Regions from separate parts of the Methylobacterium sp. XJLW genome, predicted to be linked through region 3. Evidence: predicted binding sites of a transcription regulator. Region 3 holds the regulator's gene; each other region holds the start of a gene.

Region 1 (7,890 bases), 1.3 Mb from region 3:
CCAGCGGCACCGCCGGCAGGGCTCGCAGAACCACTCGATCGGCCATGAGCCGCGTTCCGATGCTCTCGGGATGCCGCCCGGCGCACTCGTTCTGCCGAGCTCGGCAGCGGCGCTCCAGGTCAGCGTTCAGCGCCTCGAACGAGGCCGCCTCCGGAGCCGGGGTCATGAAGTGGGACCGGGCGAACTTGACCAGCCCCTCGACCTTGCCCTTGTCGTTGCCCCTGCCCGGACGGCCGAAGCGATCCCGGAACAGGCAGTGGCTCACCAACTCGGTGAAGGCGCGCGTACGCTCACGCTGTCCGTCGCCGCAGATCTTGGCCACTGCGATTTTGGTGTTGTCGTACAGGATCGACAGAGGCACGCCGCCGAAGAAGGCGAAGGCGGCGACATGCCCGTCGAGAAAAGCTTCGGTGGTCTCCCGCGGATACGCCTTCACGAAGCAGGCGTCGGAGTGCGGCAGATCCATGCAGAAGAAATGGATCTTGCGGCGCACGCCAGCGATGGTGGCGACCGCCTCGCCAAAATCGACCTGGGCATGGCCGGGCGGGTGGGCGAGCGGCACGAAAGTCTCCTGCCCCGTGCTCGGCAGATCCGTACGTGGTCCTTCACCACGGTATAGCCACCGGCATAGCCGTGCTCGTCGCGTAGGCGCTCGAAGATCCGCTTGGCCGTATGGCGTTGCTTGAGCGGTGCAGTCCGGTCCGCCTCAAGGATCGCCGCGATCACTGGCAGAAGAGGCCCGAGCTTCGGCTTCTCGACCGGCTTCGAGCGTGTGTAGCCCGGCGGCAACGAGAACCGACACATCTTGGCGATCGTCTCTCGGCTCAACCCGAAGACCCGAGCCGCCTCACGCCGGGACTGGCCCTCGATGAACACGAACTGCCGAACGGCTGCGTAGACTTCCACGACGAACATCCTCGGCTCCTCTCGAAAGAGAAGCCTCTCCACTGGCCGGCTTTTACACCGCCCGCATCAGCACAAAGCCGACGCTCCAGTGGATGGTTTTGTCACCGCCCTACACATCGGCTTCGATACGGCGCCGGTTCAGGCCGGGCCGGGCGCTTCTTCCGTCGTCACGCGAAACCCGGTGAGATCGTTGGGCCCGAAGGTGAGCGTCAACGGCACGTCCGCGGCGTCGCGCCCATAGGCGATCAGGATCCGGCCGATCCGGGAGCTGTTGTTGCGAGGGTCGAAGGTATGCCAACGGCCACCGAGATACACTTCCATCCAGGCGGCGAAATCACCGGGCGCATGCGGCAGCGGCAGGCCGATGTCGCTGACATAGCCGTTGCAGTAGCGCGTCGGGATGTTGAGGCAGCGGCAGAACGCGATCGCCAAATGCGCATAGTCGCGGCAGACGCCCCGCTGCTCCTCGAAGACATCGAAGGCCGTGCGGGTTGCGCGCGCGTGCTCATACCCGAAGGCGATCCGATCATGCACATAGTCGCAGATCGCCTGCACCCGTCCCCAGCCGGGCGGGACATGTCCGAACAGATCCCACGCGATGGCGGAGAGGCGATCCGTCTCGCAGTACCGGCTGCCGAGGAGAAACAGCACGCTGTCCGAAGGCAGCTTCTCGACCGGGATCTCCGGAGCGTCGAGTTCCTGCAGATCCCCGCTGCCGTGGTCCCGCACGACCGTGTCGGTCTTGAGCATGAAGCGCCCCGCCGGAGCGACCATACGGGAGCACCAATTCCCGAAGCTGTCGCGATAGCCCTCCAGGGGAACGGCCGGGCTCGTGATCAGGTAATCGGGCCGTTCGAGGTCAGGGAAGCGCGATGCGTGGACGTTGAGCGTCGCGATGACGGGCGTGGGCTGCGGAAACTCGTAAGTCATCTCGCAGCCGACAAGAATGCGCATGTGCTCTCTCCTCGATGGCAACCGCGAGATCGGCGCGGGTCATGCCGACAGGACGAATTTCGCAGGGCCCTCGTCGGCGCGATCGCCCTGCGAGCCAACGCATCCGTCACGAGGATGAGGCGCCCGGAGCGAACGGCACAAGCTTGCCGGTTTCAGCCCGGCGGAGGCGGCAGCGGTCGATAGCGAGAGAAGGTCGGTCCAGCCCGTCGATCCACCCCCTCGTGTTGCGCCGAAGCGCCCTCCGGCGATCCGCCTGTCGGCGTGCCGGAGGGCGCTTCGGACCTGTTTCGGCCGGTTAGAAATCCATGCCGCCCATGCCGCCCATGCCGCCCATGCCGCCGCCGGCGGGCATGGCCGGAGCCTCCTTGCGCGGCGCCTCGGAGATCATCGCCTCGGTGGTCACCAGCAGGCCGGCGACTGAGGCCGCGCCCTGAATGGCCGCGCGCACCACCTTGGTCGGGTCGACGATGCCGGCCTTGAGCATGTCGACATACTCTTCGGTCTGGGCGTTGAAGCCGTAGGTCTCCGAGCTGTTGGCCAGGATCTTACCGACCACGATCGAGCCCTCGACGCCCGAGTTCTGGGCGATCTGACGGATCGGGGCCTCGAGAGCCTTGAGGACGATCTTGATGCCGGCCTGGACGTCGGGGTTGTCGTTCGCGAGCCCCTGGACGGCGGCCTTGGCGCGCAGGAGCGCGGTGCCGCCGCCGGGGACGATGCCTTCCTCGACCGCCGCGCGGGTGGCGTGCAGCGCGTCGTCGACGCGGTCCTTCTTCTCCTTGACCTCGACCTCGGTCGAACCGCCGACGCGGATCACCGCGACGCCGCCCGCGAGCTTGGCCAGGCGCTCCTGCAGCTTCTCGCGGTCGTAGTCCGAGGTGGTCTCCTCGATCTGCGCCTTGATCTGGCTGATCCGGCCCTCGATGTCGGTCTTCTCGCCGGCGCCGTCGATGATCGTGGTGGTCTCCTTCTCGATCCGCACGCGCTTGGCGCGGCCGAGCATCGGGAGCGTCACGTTCTCGAGCTTGATGCCGAGGTCCTCGGCGATCATCTGGCCCTTGGTCAGGATCGCGATGTCCTCGAGCATCGCCTTGCGGCGGTCACCGAAGCCCGGCGCCTTGACGGCCGCGACCTTCAGGCCGCCGCGCAGCTTGTTCACCACCAGGGTGGCGAGCGCCTCGCCCTCGATGTCCTCGGCGATGATCAGGAGCGGCTTGCCGGTCTGGACCACGGCCTCGAGCACCGGCAGCATCGCCTGGAGCGAGGAGAGCTTCTTCTCGTGGATGAGGATGTAGGGATCCTCGAGCTCGGCGACCATCTTCTCCGCATTCGTGATGAAGTACGGGGACAGGTAGCCGCGGTCGAACTGCATGCCTTCGACGACGTCGAGCTCGGTCTCGGCGGTCTTGGCCTCTTCGACCGTGATGACGCCCTCGTTGCCCACCTTCTGCATGGCGTGGGCGATCATCTCGCCGATCTCCTTGTCGCCGTTGGCGGAGATCGTGCCGACCTGGGCGATCTCCTCGGACGAGGCGACCTTGCGGGAGCGCGCGCCGATATCCTTCACGACCGCGGCCACGGCCAGATCGATGCCGCGCTTCAGGTCCATCGGGTTCATGCCGGCGGCGACGTACTTCACGCCCTCCCGGACGATGGAGGCCGCGAGAACGGTCGCGGTCGTCGTGCCGTCACCGGCGGTGTCGCTCGACTTGGAGGCCACTTCGCGCACCATCTGGGCGCCCATGTTCTCGAACTTGTCGACGAGCTCGATCTCCTTGGCGACGGTGACGCCGTCCTTGGTGATGCGCGGGGCGCCGAAGCTCTTCTCGATCACGACGTTGCGGCCCTTCGGGCCCAGCGTCACCTTCACCGCACTGGCGAGCAGTTCGACACCGCGCAGCATCTTCTCGCGGGCATCGACCGAAAAGCGAACGTCTTTGGCGGACATGGTGGAGCACTCGTCATCTGTCGTTTGGCCCTGAGGCGCGCCACAGCGGGCGCCTCGAAGGGCAGATCGTCGTGAGGCTCTGAGCGGCCTGATCCGCGCTAGGCGACGATGCCCAGGATGTCGGATTCCTTCATGATCAGGAGGTCCTGACCGTCAATCTTGACCTCGGTGCCGGACCACTTGCCGAACAGGACGCGGTCGCCGGCCTTCACCTCGAGCGGGTTGATCTTGCCCGCCTCGTCGCGCACGCCCGGTCCAGCGGCGACGACCTCGCCCTCCTGCGGCTTCTCCTTGACCGTATCGGGAATGATGATGCCGCCCTTGGTCTTCTCCTCGCCTTCGATGCGACGGAGGACCACGCGGTCGTGCAGCGGACGGAATTTCATCGTGGTATCCTGATCGTTCCCAAGCGAGATCCAACCGACATGATTGGCGCTGTCGCGGGAAAGGCTACGGCGAGACTGTCATCGCCGCCCGATCGACGCATTGTTAGCACTCACCGAGTGGAAGTGCTAATCTTATGAATGGGCCGGAGACCGGCTCATCCGGGCATTGGGGCGCGCCTTCGCGGCCGCTCCCGATTGACCCGCGCGGCGACACGACCGTCCGCCTCCCGTGGGTATGGCCAAGGGAGACGGCGCAGGGCGACGGCGCAGGGCGACGGTCCTTGCACTCGGCCGGGCATCGACGTGCGCCTGGCGGTGGAGGGCTGGCCAGGCGCAGGATGCCATGTCATGGGCAGGGCGGTGATCGATCATCCCCCTTCCTTCCAGCCCCTGTCGCTTGCAAGCTTGGGCTGGTCCGACTTCTTCGAAGTCCAGCGTGAACCCCACGAGGCCGATCTCGCCCCGATGCGGATCGCGACGCTTCACCGGTCTCGCTTGACCGCCCTGTCGGAGGCCGGATCCGTCGAACTGACGCTCGCGATCCACGCCAGCACGAGCGACTTCACCGTGGGCGATTGGGTTCTCGTCGATCCACGAACCCAGACCGTGCATCGCCGTCTCAGCCGCAGGACGGTCATGGAGCGCCGCACCGAAGGCAGCCGGACCCTTCAGGCCGCTGCGGCCAATGTCGACACGCTGTTCATCGTCACCTCCTGCAACGCCGATTTCAATCCGGCGCGACTGGAGCGCTATATGGCTCTGGCCAATCAAGGCGGCACAATTCCGGTGATCCTCCTCACCAAGGCCGACACGACAGCCGATCTGGGAACCTACCAGCGCCAAGCGTCCGAGTTGCAGCGCGGGCTCGACGTCGTAACCCTCAACCCCCGTCTCTCCGCGGCTGCAGACGCCCTCGCTCCGTGGTGTGGGCTGGGGCAGACCGTGGCGCTGGTCGGCTCCTCCGGCGTCGGCAAATCGACGCTGGTGAACACGCTGGTCGGTCCCGGTCAGGCCCAGGCCCAGCTGACCGGCGGCATTCGCGAGCACGATGCCAAGGGACGCCATACGACCACATCGCGTTCGCTGCATGCCATCGCCGACGGCGGCTGGGTCATCGACACGCCGGGGATGCGCACGCTGCATGTCAGCGGCGCCGCGGAAGGGATCGAAACGCTGTTCGCCGAGATCATCGAACGCGCGCCCCTGTGCCGATACCGCGACTGCACCCACACAAGCGAACCCGGGTGCGCCGTGCAGGCTGCCGTCGCGGACGGCAGCCTCGCACCTGAGCGGCTGATCCGTTGGCGCAAGCTGTTCGACGAGAACCGGACCAATACACCGACACCGGCTGGTCCACGCAGCCACCGACGTCCTCGCAGGTAGGCTGCGGCCCTGACTGTCCCGCTGCCGCGAGAGCGGGCGCCGGCGGCGCGCTCCGTGCTATGACGCCGGCATGACGCGCTGACCCTTCGCCCACACCCGTGGCAATCCAGGCTGCGAAGGCGGCCTCCTGTTCGGGTGGATCGATACGGTCTCGTCACAACGACCGGACATGCCGGAACCCTGAGTGGCTGGATAAGGTGAGCGTGACCGGAGACCAATCGGACGCGTTGCGCCCGCGACGCGTCGCCGTGCTCGGTGGCACCGGGACGATCGGGCGCGCGACGGTGCGCGCGCTGGTGTCACGGGGCCATGACGTGGTCTGCTTCGTCAGGCGTCGCGCCGACATCGACGACCCGTCAGGGCCGCCCGCGTGCTCCCGACTGCCTCCGGGCGCGACCGCAAGGGTGGTGGATGTGACCGATCCATCGTCCCTCGCCGAGGCGGGTTTCCGCGCCGAGCCGTTCGACGTCCTGGTCTCGTGTCTCGCCTCGCGCACGGGCTTGCCCGACGACGCCTGGGCGATCGATTATCGCGCGCATGTAAGTGCGTTGCACGCCGGGAAGGCGGCCGGCGTGACCCACGTCATCCTTCTCTCGGCGATCTGCGTCCAGAAGCCGGTCCTGGCGTTCCAGCATGCCAAGCGCGCGTTCGAGGGCGTTCTGGCCGCGTCGGGCCTCGATTACACGATCGTACGACCAACGGCCTTCTTCAAATCACTGTCGGGGCAAATCGATCGTTTGAAACGCGGGAAGTCGTTCCTGATTTTCGGCGACGGCACGCTGACGGCCTGCAAACCGATCAGCGACGACGACTTGGGCACCTACATTGCCGAGTGCCTCGACGACCCGGACCGGCGCAATCGCGTGCTGCCGATCGGCGGCCCGGGCGAAGCCGTGACCCCGAAGGCGCAGGGCGAGCAGCTCTTCGCCTTGCTCGGGCGCGAAGCGCGATTCACGCATGTGCCCGTGGCCCTTCTGGACGTCATCATAGTCACTCTGGCCATGCTCGGACGGCTGGTTCCGACCATGGCAGCCAAGGCCGAACTCGCGCGCATCGGGCGCTACTACGCGACGGAATCCATGCTCGTTCTGGATCCGGTGACGGGGCAATATGATGCGCGCGCCACACCGTCGACCGGCTCTGAAACTCTCTTCGACTATTATGCGCGCGTGATCCGAGGCGAGGCCGTTGCCGAGCGCGGCGACCACGCCGTGTTCTGACGGCGCGCCGTCTGGACGCCCGCAAGCGGGCCGCAGGGCCGCCCAAGCGGGGCGGAAGCCGACGCGCCGACCGGCGTCAGCTTCTCCGCTTCACCCACGTCGAGGCAGCCTGACCATCGTCGGCCGGAACCGGCGGGCGCCGGTGATCGCCTGAGAGCCTTGGTCGGGTGGATTGAGGCCGGCCTGCTCCCGAGCCGGGGGTGGCGCGAACAGGCACGACCGGCGCGTCCTCGCGCGCCTGACCACAGGTCTCCCGGGGCTGCTGCTGCAACCGGGCGTGGGCGGTCGCGGACCACGTTGCCGACCGGTCTTGGGGCGGATCTGCCAGCCATCGCCTGCCGGGGTGACCGGGCGAATGTGTCTCAGATCGACAGCCCGGCTTGGAGAACGATGTTGGGTCCAGGACCGAACCGACGTGTGAGACGAGGATGTCGTTCATGAGGGTTGCACTCTTCGCCGTCGCGGCCTGCCTGGCCTCCCCCCTGGGCGCCCCCGAGGATGCGGGACAGACGGTCGCCAGCGAGGGCGACTGGGTGCTCAGGAAGGCCGGTCACCCGTCGAGCGGGGACGCTGGCTGCATCCTGGCGCCGAAGACCCGATCGCGCATCCAGATCGTCGGCGACCGGCTCGAGGTGACGGGGCTGCCGAAGAATTCCATCCTCAACTATCAGTATCGGATCGACGACGGGCCGGTGTCGAACGCAATGTTCCCCACGGCGCAGATGCAGGAAATCGGGGTGATTTCGCTGAATGGCGATGTGCTCAAGAGCATCCTGAACGGCCGACGATTCAGCATCCGCCTGCTCGACAGATGGCACGAGGCCATCACGGAGGAGATCAGCCTCGCCGGCCTGCGCAGCCTGCGCGACCAGCGCGCGGACGCCTGCAAGTCGTCAGGGGCCGAGGGACAGCCGAGCCGAGCGCCCGGCTCCGGGTGAACGCCTCGGTCCCGTTCGGCACCCAGGTCATCCTGCCGGTCCGGCCGCGATCTCTCGCGGCACATCCGCGGATGCGCGTCGATCTCGCCAAGCACAAGGGCCTGTCCGGCGACGTGGTGCGCCTGATGGCGCTCGGCGGCGCCGGCCTCGCACGG
Region 2 (7,890 bases), 2.5 Mb from region 3:
GAGACGCTGACCGTCGGCGACACCTTCCTGTTCGCGGGCGAGACCCTCCGCTTCGAGGGCCTCGCCGAGGACGAGTGCCTCGTGACCCGCGCACCGCCCGGCACCGACCCGGCGATCCCGTCCTACGCGGGCGCGAAATTCCCGCTCTCGACCTTCCTCGCCGCCCGGGTCCGGGCACTCATCGCCGACCCGTTCGCGTGGGATCGCCTGCCCAAGCAGATCGGCGAGTATCTGGTCCAGCAGCGCCGCCGCTCGGTCCTGCCGGGTGAGCGCGATCTGCTCGTAGAGACGTTCCCGCGGGGCAAGCGCTACTATCTGACCGCCTTCCCATTCGAGGGCCGCCTCGCGCACCAGACGCTCGGCATGCTGCTTACCCGCCGGCTGGAGCGCGACGGCCTGCGGCCGCTGGGCTTCGCGGCCAACGATTACGGCATCGCGATCTGGACGACCCGCGACGTTTCCGAACGCGCCGCCCGCGATCCCGACTTCATCGGCGACCTCTTCGCGGTCGACATGCTCGGCGACGATCTGGAGGCGTGGCTCGACGAATCGGCCATGATGAAGCGCACCTTCCGGCAATGCGCCGTCATCGCCGGGCTGATCGAGCGCCACCATCCGGGGCAGAAGAAATCCGGCCGGCAGGTCACGATCTCGACCGATCTGATCTACGACGTGCTGCGCAAGCACCAGCCCGACCACCTCCTGCTGCGGGCTGCGCGGCAGGATGCGGCAACCGGACTCCTCGACGTGAGGCGCCTCGGCATGATGCTAGAGCGCATCCAGGGGCGAATCATCCACAGGTCTCTCGACCGGGTCTCGCCGCTCTCCGTATCCGTGATGCTCGAGATCGGGCGCGAGCGGGTCTACGGCGAGGGCGCCGACGAGATCCTGGCCGAGGCCGAGGCGGAGCTTCTCCAAGAGGCTCTGTCCTGACCGTCGATCCGCCCTCCCCCGACGACACCGAGGATGCGATCTTGGCGGCCGGCCTGAGACTCGAGAAGACTCACAAGCACCCCACCCTGATGCTCGCGGGCGAGACCCTGGTGCTCGATCTCTGCGGCGGCCTCTGGCTGCCGGAGCACCGGACGCTGATCGTGTCCGACCTCCACCTGGAGAAGGGCTCGTCCTACGCGGCCCGATCCGGCCAGTTCCTGCCGCCCTACGACACCCGTGAGACGCTCGCCTGCCTCCACGAGGCGGTGGCGCGTCACGAGCCCGCCCGCGTGGTCGCCCTGGGCGACTCCTTCCACGATGCCCGCGGGCCCGAGCGCATGGAGCCGGGCGACCGCGCCCTGGTGGCGGCGCTGCAGGAGGGCCGGGACTGGGTCTGGATCGCCGGCAACCACGATGCGGCCGTGAACGAAGGCGTCGGCGGGCGCTACGCCGACGCGCTGACCCTCGGCGGCCTCGTCCTGCGCCACGAGCCGAGCCCGGAGCCCGTTCCCGGCGAGATCGCCGGCCATCTCCATCCCTGCGGGAAGGTGGCGATGCGGGGGCGGGCCGTCCGCCGCCGCTGCTTCGTCACGGATGGCACGCGGCTGGTAATGCCGGCCTTCGGCGCCTATGCGGGCGGGCTGAACGTGCGCGACAAGGCCATCGAGGGCTTGTTCCCGAAGGGATTCACCGCCCACCTCCTCGGCGACGGTCGGGTCTTCGCCATCGGCCGGGCGCAGCTCGCCCGGGACTGAGCGCGCCCGTCATCCCGCGCAAATTCGCGCGGCGCGTCGTTTCGATGCGCCGCGCCGACGGGATCGCCTCGCTCCGTTCGCCAGGACGGCGCCGCGGCGAGGCGCCCGGTCTGATCCGGCCTCAGGCCGTCTTCATGAACCGGGTCACGCTGTCCGACAGGCTTGCCGAGTGGCCCGCGAGGCTCTCGGCGACATCCTGGACGGCCCGGGCGAGCTGACCGGTAGCATTGGCGGCCTCGGAAACACCGCCGATATTGCCCGCCATCTCGTGGGTGGAGACCGCCTGCTCCTCGACGGCGCTCGCCATCGCCAGGGTCAGCTTGGACAACTCGCCCACCGCCGCGGTAATCATCTCGATCGCTCCCACCGCCTCGCCGGTGGCGCTCTGGATCGCCGAGACCTGCTGTGTGATCTCGCCAGTCGCCTTGGCGGTCTGCTCTGCGAGCGCCTTGACCTCGGAGGCCACCACCGCGAAGCCGCGGCCGGCGGCCCCCGCCCGCGCCGCCTCGATGGTCGCATTCAGCGCCAGGAGATTGGTCTGGTCGGCGATCGACTTGATCATGCTGACCACCGCGTCGACCTTGCGGGCATTCTCGGCGAGCTGGCGCATGGTCGCGTCCGTGGTCCCGGCCTGCGCGGCGATCTGCTGCGCGCGCTCCGAGACGCGCCCGACCTGACCGGAAATCTCCTGGATCGCGCCGTTCATCTGCTCGGAGTTCGCCGCGACCGACGAGGCCTTGTGCCGTGCGGATTCGGCGGACTGCATCAGCCCTTCGGCCGAGTTCTGCATCTCCTGGATGGCCGAGCCCACCGCCTCGACCACCCGCTTGACATCGGTCTCCATGTTCACCTGCGCGGTGACCACGGCCCAGGTCAGCATCGGCCCGAGATACTGACCCTTCTCGTCGTTCACGGCCGTGACGCGCAGGTTCAGGGTCTCGGGTCCGACCTTGATCTTGGTGGAGTGCGGCAGCCGGCTCGCATCCGCCAGCATGGTGCGCTGGTGGCTCGGATTCTTGTGGAAGATGTCGAACGACCGGCCGAGCATCTCGTCGACTTTCACCGGCAGATGCTGGTCGATCGTCCCGAGGGTCCGGCGCGAGGTGGCGTTCATATAGTCGATCTTGAAATCGTTCTTGAGGTCGGCCGTCATGACGGCCACCGGAACGTTGTCGATCATGGTCAGGAGCCGGTTGATCTCCTTCTTCTTGGCGGAGATGTCCGAGGCGAACTTGACCACCTTCACGGGCCGGCCACGGGCGTCGAGGACGGGATTGTATGTCGCCTCCAGCCAGACCGAGTTGCCGTCCTTGTCCAGGCGGAGGAACTCGCCGGTGACGTACTGGCCGACCTTCAGCTTGTCCCAGAATTCCGTATACTCCGCGGTCTCGGCATAAGCCCTATCCACGAAGAGACGGTGGTGCCGGTTCTGAATATCCGGCAGATCATACTTCATCAGCTTCAAGAAATTCTTGTTCGCATGGACGACGTTTCCGTCCATCGAAAACTCGATGATCGCGAGCGAACGATCCAGGGCATCGATCTTGGCCTGGGCTTCGTTGAAAGTCGTACGGTTGAACATTTCGACACTCGCATTCCTCGCCCGCGGGTATCGCATCGCAGCGTTAATGAACTCTTTCTTGCTGCGTTATGCTGGTCTCCGTTTGGCGGCAGGCAATCGAAGACTTTTGATCGCGATGACGGAGTGCCTTCGAGGTCGGGGTAGATGATTTCCGCGCCACTAACACTTGGCGAGACGCTTTTTGTGCTGTTAAAACGGTCTGAATATCAGAACCAACCGCGCATTCGAAAGTATACTATAGGCGCTATGGCGCTGAAAAGGATCAGGCCGAGCGCGTAGGGATAGCCGAGAGTCCAGTCCAGCTCCGGCATGTGCTTGAAGTTCATGCCGTAGATCGACGCGATCAAGGTTGGCGGGACGCCGACCACCGAGACGACGGTGAGCACCCGGAAGACGTTGTTCTGCTCGATGGTGATGAGGCCGAGGGCCGCGTCGAGCAGGAACTGCACGTTCTCAGCGAGGCGCGTCTCGAACTCGTCGAGGGATTCGATGTCCCGCTTGATCGTCTCGAAGCGCGCGTCCTCCGGCAGGCCGATGCCGTCGCAGGCTGCGGCGACGAACGGCACGATCCGTTCGAGCCCGAGCAGACTGGCGCGGATCTTCCCCAGGACCTTTCCGCGGTTGCTGATGCCCCGCAGAATCCGGCGCAGGGCGAGGTCGCGGCGCCGGGGCGGCGGGCTCTCCAGGCGCCGCCGCTCGGCACCGCGGACGTCGAAGTCGAAGATCCGGGTCGAGAGCGTGTCGAGTTCCGATCCCATGTCCTCCAGGGCGTCCGCGAGGCTGTCGACCAGCTCCTCCAGGACGACGAGGAAGATCTCGCTCGGGGTCGTGCTGCCATCGCCCTCCGCGATGCGCTTCGCGGAGGAGTCGAAGGCGCGCAGGTCGTGAAAGCGGATCGTGACGAAGTGGTCCTTGGTCAGCAGGAAGCCCAGCGGCTTCACCTGCGACGCGCTCTGCTCGAAGGTGATCATCGGCGTCGAGAGCGACAGGCCGCCCTTCACCCGGCGCAGGCGACTCGACGTCTCGACCTCCGACAGCGCCGCCCGGGACGGCACGCGCAGACCGGTCGCCGCCTCGACCGCTTTGGCTTCCTCCGGGCTCGGGTCGTTCAGGTCGAGCCATACCGTATGGCGCGCGATCGGGCTGCCGGGTTGCAACGCCACCGGGCCTTCGGGTCCGTGCAGGCTCAACATGACGGCGCATTATCCATGGGGCGAGAAGGAAGGCCGCCGGCGCGTCATCGCACCGTCGCGCGGGGGTGCGACAGCCTTGACTCGGAACCGCAGCGAGCCTATCTCGCCGCCGTCTTTGGCACTCGCCGAGACAGAGTGCTAACAGTCGAGTTCGCGAGCGGTCCCGCCGGCCGCATCAACGCCAACTCCAGACCTGAAGCAAGAGGGCAGCTCATGAAGTTCCGTCCGCTGCACGACCGCGTGGTCGTCCGTCGCATCGAGAGCGAGGAGAAGACCAAGGGCGGCATCATCATCCCGGACACCGCCAAGGAGAAGCCGCAGGAAGGCGAGATCGTCGCCGTCGGTCCCGGCGCCCGCGACGAGCAGGGCCGCGTCAACCCGCTCGACGTCAAGGCCGGCGACCGCGTCCTGTTCGGCAAGTGGTCCGGCACCGAGGTCAAGATCGACGGTCAGGACCTCCTGATCATGAAGGAATCCGACATCATGGGCGTCGTCGCCGTCTGATCGGATCACCTCTCACCGCCCTTTGAGACTTTCCATAGTCTTGGGGCGCAACCCAACCAGATAAGAGGCACACAATGGCAGCGAAAGACGTTCGTTTCTCCGCCGACGCCCGCGACAAGATGCTGCGCGGCGTCGACATCCTCGCAGACGCGGTGAAGGTGACGCTCGGCCCGAAGGGCCGCAACGTCGTGATCGAGAAGAGCTTCGGCGCCCCGCGCATCACCAAGGACGGCGTCACCGTCGCCAAGGAGATCGAGCTCGCCGACCGCTTCGAGAACATGGGCGCCCAGATGGTGCGCGAAGTGGCCTCGAAGACCAACGACATCGCGGGTGACGGCACCACCACCGCGACCGTGCTGGCCCAGGCCATCGTCCGCGAGGGCGCCAAGTACGTCGCCGCCGGCATCAACCCGATGGACCTGAAGCGCGGCATCGACCTCGCCACCCAGGCTGCGGTGAAGGACATCATCGCCCGCGCCAAGAAGGTCTCGACCTCCGACGAGGTCGCCCAGGTCGGCACGATCTCCGCCAACGGCGACAAGGAGATCGGCGAGATGATCGCCCACGCCATGCAGAAGGTGGGCAACGAGGGCGTCATCACGGTCGAGGAGGCCAAGACCGCCGAGACCGAGCTCGACGTCGTCGAAGGCATGCAGTTCGACCGCGGCTACCTGTCCCCGTACTTCATCACGAATGCGGAGAAGATGGTCGCCGAGCTCGAGGATCCCTACATCCTCATCCACGAGAAGAAGCTCTCCTCGCTCCAGGCGATGCTGCCGGTGCTCGAGGCCGTGGTCCAGACCGGCAAGCCGCTCCTGATCATCGCCGAGGACATCGAGGGTGAGGCGCTCGCCACGCTCGTCGTCAACAAGCTCCGCGGCGGCCTGAAGGTCGCGGCCGTGAAGGCGCCGGGCTTCGGTGACCGCCGCAAGGCGATGCTCGAGGACATCGCGATCCTGACCAAGGGCCAGATGATCGCCGAGGACCTCGGCATCAAGCTCGAGAACGTGACGCTCCCGATGCTCGGCCGCGCCAAGCGCGTGCGGATCGAGAAGGAGAACACCACGATCATCGACGGCGTCGGCGAGAAGGCCGACATCGAGGGCCGGATCAGCCAGATCAAGGCGCAGATCGAGGAGACCACCTCGGACTACGACCGCGAGAAGCTCCAAGAGCGTCTGGCCAAGCTCGCGGGCGGCGTCGCGGTGATCCGCGTCGGCGGCGCGACCGAGGTCGAGGTCAAGGAGAAGAAGGACCGCGTCGACGACGCCCTCAACGCCACCCGCGCGGCGGTCGAGGAAGGCATCGTCCCCGGCGGCGGCACCGCGCTCCTGCGCGCCAAGAAGGCGGTCGCTGCCCTGAAGTCCGACATTCCGGACGTCCAGGCCGGCATCAAGATCGTCCTCAAGGCTCTCGAGGCCCCGATCCGCCAGATCGCCCAGAACGCGGGCGTCGAGGGCTCGATCGTGGTCGGCAAGATCACCGACAAGGCGGACTCCGAGACCTACGGCTTCAACGCCCAGACCGAAGAGTACGTCGACATGATCCAGGCCGGCATCGTCGACCCGGCCAAGGTGGTGCGCACCGCCCTGCAGGACGCGGCCTCGGTCGCCGGCCTGCTGGTGACCACCGAGGCGATGGTCGCCGACGCCCCGAAGAAGGACAGCCCTGCTCCGGCGATGCCGGGCGGCGGCATGGGCGGCATGGACTTCTAAGTCCACGCCACCGCGCATGACGGAGGAAGGGGGTCGCCGAGAGGCGGCCCCTTTTCTTTTGGCGCTGCCGTGGCTGCTCGGCGCGCGCGGCGGAGTCTGGTCGGGCTCAGCGGCCTTGACGCGACGCCGGGGCCTGAAGGCGGGCTCGCACAGTGGCGATCAAGGATTGCCGGACACGCTCGGTCGCCTGGAAAGGGATGTCGAAGTTCAGGCTGTGGTAGATCAGGTCGCGGATACCGTCGTGATCGGGGTCTCCGCCGCCGCCCTCGATGACGTCGAGGATCCAGGCATGGATCGCCGCGTGATCCGACGGATCGGGATCCGCGGCGAGGACCAGATGGCCGCCGTGCATCCAATCATCGCGCAGGGCTCCGGATTCTTCGGCGGCTGTTGGCATGACCTGACCTTGCGGCTCTGATTGGCGCGGCCGCGACAACAGAGTATCCGCGCGCCGCGATGGAGTTCTTCCACATCAACGGCGGAGCCGCGACGTCGGCGGCGCCGCCGCGTCACCGGTGCGACCGCGCCTTACCCTGCCGCGACGGCGCACAGCGGTCGAGGGGAGGTCGACGTCTCGGGCTCAGTCCGCGCGTCCGCGGTCGCGCGCGCCGACCATGACGCGTCCAGCGCGCCGGCGCCCGAAGCCCCGTCTCGCGGCGTTTCGAGTGGCGGGCGACAAACGAAAAACGGGACGGCTTTCGCCGTCCCGTTCAAAGGCTTACCTATCGGCCAAGGAAGATCGAAGCCAGTCGCTGGAGCAGGCCCCGCGGTGCGGGCGGAGGCTCGCTCTGCCCAGGACCGTCCCCGATCTAAGCGTTGGCGGCGAAGGGGTGCTGCGCCGAGTTGCGCTGCTCGGTGACCGTCGAAGCCTTCGGCTCACCGTTGACGGCGCGCTGGATCGACAGCTTGGTCGCCTCGTAGTTGTACTTCTGGATCTTGGCGTCGTCGGCCGCCTCCCAGTGGATGAACACGCCGACCAGGATGTACAGGTCGTCGGCCTCGTCCGCCGGGATGATGCCCTCGGCCACCGCGTCCTGCACGGCCTTGGCAACGCCGTGCTGGGCCGGGCCGAACATCTGGACGGCCTGACGGGCGTCGTTGATGGTGACCTTGTTGAACATCAGGGTGTTCGGCTTGCACGGCAGGTTCGGCGCGATGACCGCGAGCAGGCTGGTGAAGCCGTGCTTGTTGTTCACGAGGCCGTTGCA
Region 3 (7,890 bases):
GTTGCCCGGAAGGGCGCGCGGGTCGCCGCCGTCGAACGCTACCCGGCCGGCGCGCCGGGTCCGGCGGTGGAACGGCTGACCCGGGTCATCGCAGGGCCGGGTGCCACCGCCGACGCGCTGTTCATCCCCGAAACCGCCGACGCGCTGCCGGGCGTGGCCGCGGCGCTGACCAAGGCGGGCTTCTCGCCCGCCCGGATACGCCCCATCGGCACCGCCCTCTGGAACGAGCCGTCGCTCTTCGCCCTTCCCGCCCTGCAGGGCGGCCGCTTCGCCTCGCCGGACCGCACCGGGTTCTCGAATTTCAGCGGCCGCTACCAAGCCCGGTTCGGCGCCGTTCCGCCGCGCGTCGCATCCCTGGCCTATGATGCGGTAATGCTCGCGGCCGCCCTGTCCCGACGCTACGGCTCGCAGCGCTTCGCGGAGTCGACCCTGACGAACGGCTCCGGCTTCGCCGGCATCGACGGGACCTTCCGCTTCCGGCCGGACGGGCAGAGCGAGCGGTCCCTGGCGGTCTATGAGATCCGCAACAATGCCGCGATACCCGTCAGCCCCGCGCCGCGGGTGCTGGCAAAGCCCGGGATCTGATCAGGCCGCAAGTTCGGCAACCAGGGCATTGAGCACCGGCGCCCCCTTGGCGGTCGCGGCGATGCGGCCGCCGGGAAGCCGCTCCAGCATGCCATCGCCGATCAGCATGCCGATGCGGTTGCCGTTCAGCGGCCGGCCCTTGAGGGCAGCGTAGCGATCCGGATCGATGCCCTCGCGAAGGCGAAGCCCCATCACCAGGAACTCGTCGGCCTGGTCGGCGGCCGTGAGCGTTTCGGTCTCGACGACGGCATGTCCGTCGCGCTCGACCCGGGCCAGCCAGGATTCCGGCGACCGCTCGGTGACGGTCCCGATCCGTCCCCCCGCCGTCACGAGCCGCCCGTGCGCGCCGGGACCGATGCCGGCATACTCGCCGTAGCGCCAATAGAGCAGGTTGTGCCGCGACTCCGCCCCGGGCCGGGCGTGGTTCGAGATTTCATAAGCCGGCAGGCCGGCCTCTGCACAAAGTTCCTGGGTGACGTCGTAGAGGGCGCGTCCGACCTCGTCGTCCGGCGTCACCAGTTTGCCGGCGGCGGCGAGGCCGTAGAACGGCGTCCCCGGCTCGATGGTGAGCTGGTAGAGCGAGAGGTGCTCTGCGGCCCGCGCCAGCGCCGCTTTCAGCTCCGCCCGCCACAGCGCCGGAGTCTGTCCGGGCCGGGCATAGATCAGGTCGAAGGAGGTCCGCTCGAAGGCCGACTGCGCCAGCGTGATCGCCTCCAGGGCCTGTGCGGCGTCGTGGAGGCGCCCGAGGGTCCGGAGCGACGCGTCGTCGAGGGCCTGGATGCCGAGGGAAACCCGGTTGACCCCGGCGGCGCGGTAGCCCCGGAAGCGCCCGGCCTCGACGCTCGACGGATTGGCCTCGAGGGTGACCTCGGCGCCTTGAGCCACCGGCCAGTGTTCCGCGACGGCGTCGAGCAGGCCCGCCACGGTCGCGGGCTGCATCAGCGAGGGTGTCCCGCCGCCGAGGAAGATGCTGGTGACGGTCCGCCCCGGGGTGCGGGCGGCCGTGTGGGCGATCTCGGCCCGGAATGCCGCGAGGAAGCGCGGCTCGTCCACGCCCGCGTGGCGGACGTGGCTGTTGAAGTCGCAATACGGGCACTTCGCCGCGCAGAAGGGCCAGTGCAGGTAGATTCCGAAACCCACGTCGCGGGTCGGATGGTCCGGGCCGGTCGATACCATGATGACCGGGATGTGAGCGCGACCGCGCCGTTTGGCAATCAGGAACCGGAGGCCAGACAGGCCCGGCTCAACGCCACGAAGGCCCGGGCCCGGTGCGAGAGCCCCTGACCCTTCTGCCAGTCGACGCCGTGCTTCTCCTCGGCGCTCATCTCGCCGAAGGTGCGCGCGTGCCCGTCCGGCCGAAAGATCGGGTCGTAACCGAAGCCGGCGGTCCCCCGCGCCGCCACGAGGTCGCCGAACACCCGCCCTTCGAACAGCTCGGTGTGGCCGTCCGGCCAAGCCAGGACCAGGGCCGAGACGAAATGGGCCCGGCGGTCGGCCGCGCCACGGTCGTCGAGCTCCGCGAAGATCCGCGCCATCGCGGCCGCGAAATCCTTGTTCGGACCAGCCCAGCGGGCCGAGAAGATGCCCGGCGCTCCGTCGAGGGCGTCGACGCACAGGCCGGAATCGTCCGCGAAAGCGGGCAGTCCGGTGGCGTCGGCCGCCGCCTTCGCCTTGATGGCGGCATTCTCGGCGAACATCGTGCCGGTCTCCTCGGGCTCGGGCAGCCCGAGTTCGCCGGCCGACACCGCCTCGACCCCGAACGGCGCGAGCAGCTCGCGCATCTCGGTGAGCTTGCCGGCATTGTGCGTGGCGATGACCACCTTCCCGGTCAGGCGGCGGCTCACGCGATGGCCTCCTTCTGCAGGGCGACCAGCCGCTCGGTGCCGGCGCGGGCGAGGCCGAGAAGTTCGAGAAGCTGCTCCTGGGTGAACGGCTCCATCTCGGCGGTGCCCTGCACCTCCACAATGCCGCCGCGCCCGGTCAGCACGAAATTGGCGTCGGTCTCGGCGGCGGAATCCTCGGCGTAATCGAGATCGAGGACCGGCATGCCCTTGTACAGGCCGCACGAGACGGCAGCGACATGGTCGCGCAGGGGATCGACCGAGATGATCGAGCGCGTCCGCATCCAGGCGAAGCAATCGTGCAGCGCCACCCAGGCGCCGGTGATGGCTGCCGTCCGGGTGCCGCCATCGGCCTGGATGACGTCGCAATCGATCGTCACCTGACGCTCGCCCATGGCCGGCAGGTTCGTGACGGCCCGGAGGGACCGGCCGATCAGCCGCTGGATTTCCTGCGTTCGACCCGACGGCTTCCCGGAACCAACCTCGCGGCGGGTGCGTTCGTGCGTCGCACGCGGGAGCATGGCGTACTCCGCCGTGACCCAGCCCTTGCCCGATCCGCGCAGCCACGGGGGCGAACGCTCTTCGAGCGACGCGGTGCAGAGCACCCGGGTATTTCCGAAGCTGACGAGGCACGAGCCTTCTGCGTAGCGCGAAACCGCGCGCTCCAGGCTCACGGGCCGCAACTCGTCGGCGGCACGCTTGGAAGGCCGCATCGCGGGCCCCTTCTGTCGAGAGTGTCGAGGGCCGGGCTCTTAGGCCGCCGCGACATCACGGGCAAGCATCGCCGTACGGATTGATCCGCGCGGGTCGGTTGCGCATGATCGGACTACAGGATGACCGCGTGACACACCCCAGTCCCAACTTTGCCAACGGCCAATCCATGCAGGCCCTCGCCGCCCTCAATGAGCGCGCCCGCGAGATCTTCCGGCAGATCGTCGAGAGCTATCTCACGACCGGCGAGCCGGTGGGCTCCCGGAATCTCGCTCGGATCCTCCCGATGGCGCTGTCGCCGGCCTCGATCCGGAACGTGATGGCGGATCTGGAGCATTCCGGCCTGATCTTCGCGCCGCATACCTCGGCCGGACGCCTCCCGACCGAACTCGGGCTGCGTTTCTTCGTCGACGCGATGCTGGAACTCGGCGACGTCAGCCAGGACGAGCAGGCGCGCATCGAGGCACAGATGCGGGCCGCAGCCTCGGGCCACACGTTCGATTCCGCCTTGGCCGAGGCCTCGACCATGCTGTCGGGCGTCTCGCGGGGGGCCGGCGTGGTGCTGACCACCAAGGCCAACGTCAATCTGAAGCACATCGAGTTCGTGCGGCTCGATCCGGCCCGCGCCCTCGTCATCCTCGTCTCGGATGACGGCTCCGTCGAGAACCGCATCGTCGATCTGCCGCCCGGACTTCCGGCGGGTGCGCTTCAGGAGGCCACGAACTTCCTCAACGCGCGCCTGCAGGGCCGCACCCTGGGGTCGCTGCGCGCCGAGATCGAGGCCGGCCGCAAGGCCATGAAGCGCGAGCTCGACGCGATCACCGAACGCCTCGTCGATGCGGGGCTCGCCACGCCGGTGGGGCCGACGGAAGCGCGCCAATTGATCGTTCGCGGCCAGGCCAACCTGCTCGACGACCTGCGCGCGGTCGAGGATCTCGAGCGGATCCGCCTGCTGTTCAACGACCTGGAGACCCAGAAGGACGTCATCGACCTGCTGGCCCGTGCCGAGGGCGGCGAGGGCGTGCGTATCTTCATCGGCTCCGAGAACAAGCTGTTCTCCCTCTCGGGGTCATCGCTGATCGCGGCGCCGTTCCGCGACGGATCGCAGAAGATCGTCGGCGTGGTCGGGGTCATCGGTCCGACCCGCCTCAACTACGCGCGCATCGTGCCGATGGTGGATTATACGGCGCGGGTGGTGTCGAAGCTTCTGGACGGCGGCCGGTAGGTCCTGTCGGGCCTCAGGCCGCCCGAACCGAATCCAGGAATCGTGCGACCTCGACACCGAGGCGCGCGGAGTGCTGCGACAGATCCGATGCGGAGCCCAGGACCTGTCGCGCGGCCTCGCCCGTTTGCGCGGCGGCTCCGGCCACCCCGGCGATATTCACCGTCACGTCCGCGGTCCCGTCTGACGCCTGGGTCACGTTGCGGACGATCTCCTGCGTGGCCGCCCCCTGCTCCTCGACTGAGGCGGCGACGGCCGCGGCGACCGCGTTGATGTCCCGGATCCGCGTGACGATACCGTCGAGTGCCCGGGTGGCTTCGCCGGTGGAGCCCTGGACGCGCGCGATATGATCGTTGATCTCCTCGGTGGCGCGGGCGGTCTGCGCAGCCAGATCCTTCACTTCGGCCGCCACCACGGCGAAGCCGAGCCCGGCCTCGCCGGCCCGCGCGGCCTCGATGGTGGCGTTGAGGGCCAGCAGGTTGGTCTGCGCGGCGATCGAGGCGATCAGCCCGGCTGCGTCGCTGATCCGGGATACCGCCTCCGACAGCGCCTGCACGCGGTGTCCCGTCTCGTCGGCCTCGTCCACGGCCGTTCGGGCGAGGCGTGACGAGCCTGCGACCTGCCCGGCGATCTCGCGCACGCTCGCGCCGAGTTCTTCGGCCGCAACCGCGACGGTGCGGACGCTGGTCGAGGCTTGGTCGGCGGCCGCAGCGACGCTGCTGGATCGTGCCGCGGCCTGCGTGGCGGTGTTTGTCAGGGCTTGGGCGGTGGCGTGAAGCTCGGACGCCGCCGACGACACCGAACCGACGATCGTGCCCACGGCCTCTTCGAAACCATCGGCGAGCGCCGCCATGGCCCGCTTGCGCTCCGCTGCGGCCGACGCCTCGGCCGAGCGCCGAGTCTCTTCCTGCTCACGTGCCTTCTGCGCCACAACGGCCTTGATACCCTCGACCGCCCGCCCGACCATCCCGATCTCGTCTCGGCGCCTGGCCTCGGCGATCTCGGTATCGAGGTCGCCGAGGCTCATGCGCTGAAGGACTTCCACAAGTCGGTCTAGGGGATGTGCGACAGTCGCGGCCATCATCCGGCTGACGGTGACGGCCAGCAGAAGCAGCGTGATCGCGGTTGCGATGGCCAAGTTCTGCGCGAGATGCGTGATGGGTGCGAACGCGGTGGCGTGGTCGACCGAAAGCGCGATGTACCAGTCGAGCGCCGGCGGCAGGTTTGGGACGCGCGCGAAGACCGTGCGGACGGACCGTCCCGCCTCGCGCGTGTCCACCGCCCGACCGGCGGCGATGCCGGGAACCGGACCGTCGATCAGCTCCGACAGGGGCTTGCCGATGAACGCGGCCCGCGGGTGGATCAGGATCGTGCCCGCGCCCGACACCAGATAGGCATAACCGCCGTCACCCGGCGCGACCTCGGTGATCATCCGGGCAAGAACCGAGACGTCGAAATCGCTTCCGACCACGCCGCCGAGACCGTGCGCCGCATCCTTCACCGGCGCCGCCGCCGTGATGATGAAGGTGCCGCGACTGGCGGAGATGTACGGCTCGGTCAGGATCGGGCCGTCCGTCGCGGCGGCCTCCTTGTACCACGGACGCTGACGCGGATCGTAACCCGGCGGAATCTCGGCCTTGGGCATCTTGGTGTAGAACCCGTCCGGACGCCCGAAGAAGCTGACGTAGAACGAGTCGCGGATGATGGGCGCGTCGAGCACCCGATCCGTGTCCGACTCACGGCCGCCAGCGGTGATCTGCTGAGCCATCATCTGCGTCAGATCGAGCTTGCCGCGCAGCCAGTTGCCGACGCTGCGGGCGGCAGATCCGCTCAGGCTCGACATGCTGGCGTCGACGTCGCCCTGCAGGGTGCTGGACTGGGACAGGTACAGATAGGACGAACAGGCGACGAGGGCCGCCGATACGATCGCGAGAATCAGGAGTGTCGCGCGACCCGATATCCCGACGCGTACCTGGCGTGCCGCTCCAGAAAAGCCACCGATTTCAATCGACATGCACACCCCGATCTTCAGGAGTCGCGCCTGACGAGGCCAAATTCAAACCTAAACCGCGACCTGTGGCGTCTGTGTTCTTTTTATCAGATCGTGGATGGCATGGATCAGGACGTCGATCGGGCGTGACACCATTCCCCGCGCAAAGCCGGTCCGCGCCTTGTCGGGCGCGGACCGGATCGACGGTGATGATCGTGTGCTTTGCTTGCGCCGGTGTGTCGGCGGCCGGAAGAGCCGTTTCGACCGACGCGCGGCCAGGCGTTAGGCCGGGATCACGTCCACGATCTCGTAGGTGTCGGGGTCGATGATCACGATGTCGTCGCGCACGAGGATGAACTCGTAGCCCTCGTATTCCGGCACGATCGAGATGATCGCCGGCGGCAGCCGGTGCAGGGTCACCGACCGCGGGATCGCGGTGCCGACCGCGAGACCGAAGGCCACGTCCCGGAGCGGCGACACGCCCAGGCGGGTGATCGAGCTGCGGAACTCGGTCCGCTGCCGGGTATCGAGGCGGCCGACCGCACCGCGAACGGCGCCGCCCTCGCGGGCGCCGGCACGTCCGCCCCGCTCGCCAGCCGGACCGCGGCCGCCCCGATCGGGGCCGGCTGCGTCGCGATTGCCGCGCTCGCCGCCGGCACCGGGTTCACGGGCACCGCGCTCGCCCCGGTCACCGCGATCACCGCGATCACCGGCATCGGGCTTCGCGGCCGGGCCGGCCCGACCGGACGATCCGTCGCGCTCGGCGGCGCCATCCGGGCGGCCCGGTCCCTCGGCACCACGACCCGCCGGTCCACCCGGCTCGGCGCCGCGCGGACCGCCCTCGGCACCGCCAGGCCCGCGCATCGCGCCGCCGTCCGCGCCGCCGGCACCGCCCCGCATCCCGCCGCCAGCGCCGCCGCCAGCGCCGCCGCCACCGGCCGGACCGGCGCCTGCGCCGGCAGCTCCACCGGGACCGCCGGGTCCGCCGCCGCCGGGGCCGCCCCGCCGCCTGGGCCGCCCTGCGCGAATGCCGTTGCCGCTCCGGCCACGACGATGGCCGCCGCAACCGTGTCTCTCAGAATGCGCTTCATGGCCTCTCCTCCTGCGGCCGTCGGACAATCCCCGACGCCCATGCCGGCCCGCAACGGGCCTCGGGGCGAACCGTTCCGTCCCGCGGCGTCGTGGCCATGCGGCCGGTGACACCCGCGCTCGCTGTCCTCGGCTAAGTCCGCTCACGGTCTTGCGATCAGGCCCGTCACCTGTAACGTCGCGCCGCACCAAGTAGAGACCGGCCCAGGCCGGCATCGAGATTGATCGACGGAGACGCCATGTCCGCCTCGCGCGACGATACGATCGGTATCGCACCGAGCGCCCACGATGACGCCGCAGACCGCAAGCGCCGCATCTGGGCCATCGTCGGATCGTCCTCGGGCAATCTCGTCGAATGGTACGATTTTTACTGTTACGCGTTCTTCGCCCTCTACTTCGCGCCAGCCTTCTTTCCGAAGGGCGATTCCACCAGCCAGCTCCTCCAGACCGCG

The links. The regulator HrcA, encoded in region 3, represses chaperone genes, less so after heat shock. The targets are predictions, from matches to a motif close to GTTAGCACTCNCNNNNNGNGAGTGCTAAC.
Region 1: A3862_RS11165 (co-chaperone GroES) is a predicted target of HrcA. The motif match lies at 4,297-4,325, and genes of this name have one in related genera.
Region 2: groES (co-chaperone GroES) is a predicted target of HrcA. The motif match lies at 4,578-4,606, and genes of this name have one in related genera.

The regions. Positions count from the first base shown of each region.
Region 1 is NZ_CP016429.1:2,418,061-2,425,950, forward strand. It holds partial or broken gene istA (IS21-like element ISMdi7 family transposase) at 1-915, opposite strand, end outside; gene A3862_RS11155 (transglutaminase-like domain-containing protein) at 1,045-1,860, opposite strand; gene groL (chaperonin GroEL) at 2,156-3,808, opposite strand; gene A3862_RS11165 (co-chaperone GroES) at 3,907-4,194, opposite strand; gene rsgA (ribosome small subunit-dependent GTPase A) at 4,543-5,577, shown strand; gene A3862_RS11175 (NAD(P)H-binding protein) at 5,826-6,797, shown strand; gene A3862_RS11180 (hypothetical protein) at 7,235-7,735, shown strand; gene A3862_RS11185 (hypothetical protein) at 7,732-7,890, shown strand, end outside.
Region 2 is NZ_CP016429.1:6,207,752-6,215,641, forward strand. It holds gene A3862_RS28800 (ligase-associated DNA damage response DEXH box helicase) at 1-933, shown strand, start outside; gene pdeM (ligase-associated DNA damage response endonuclease PdeM) at 975-1,688, shown strand; gene A3862_RS28810 (methyl-accepting chemotaxis protein) at 1,810-3,270, opposite strand; gene A3862_RS28815 (CorA family divalent cation transporter) at 3,477-4,463, opposite strand; gene groES (co-chaperone GroES) at 4,677-4,967, shown strand; gene groL (chaperonin GroEL) at 5,042-6,682, shown strand; gene A3862_RS28830 (hypothetical protein) at 6,789-7,118, opposite strand; gene fae (5,6,7,8-tetrahydromethanopterin hydro-lyase) at 7,492-7,890, opposite strand, start outside.
Region 3 is NZ_CP016429.1:3,746,628-3,754,517, reverse strand. It holds gene A3862_RS17425 (penicillin-binding protein activator) at 1-585, shown strand, start outside; gene hemW (radical SAM family heme chaperone HemW) at 586-1,761, opposite strand; gene rdgB (RdgB/HAM1 family non-canonical purine NTP pyrophosphatase) at 1,800-2,429, opposite strand; gene rph (ribonuclease PH) at 2,426-3,139, opposite strand; gene hrcA (heat-inducible transcriptional repressor HrcA) at 3,307-4,362, shown strand; gene A3862_RS17400 (methyl-accepting chemotaxis protein) at 4,376-6,373, opposite strand; gene A3862_RS17395 (DUF1236 domain-containing protein) at 6,632-7,213, opposite strand; gene A3862_RS17390 (MFS family transporter) at 7,678-7,890, shown strand, end outside.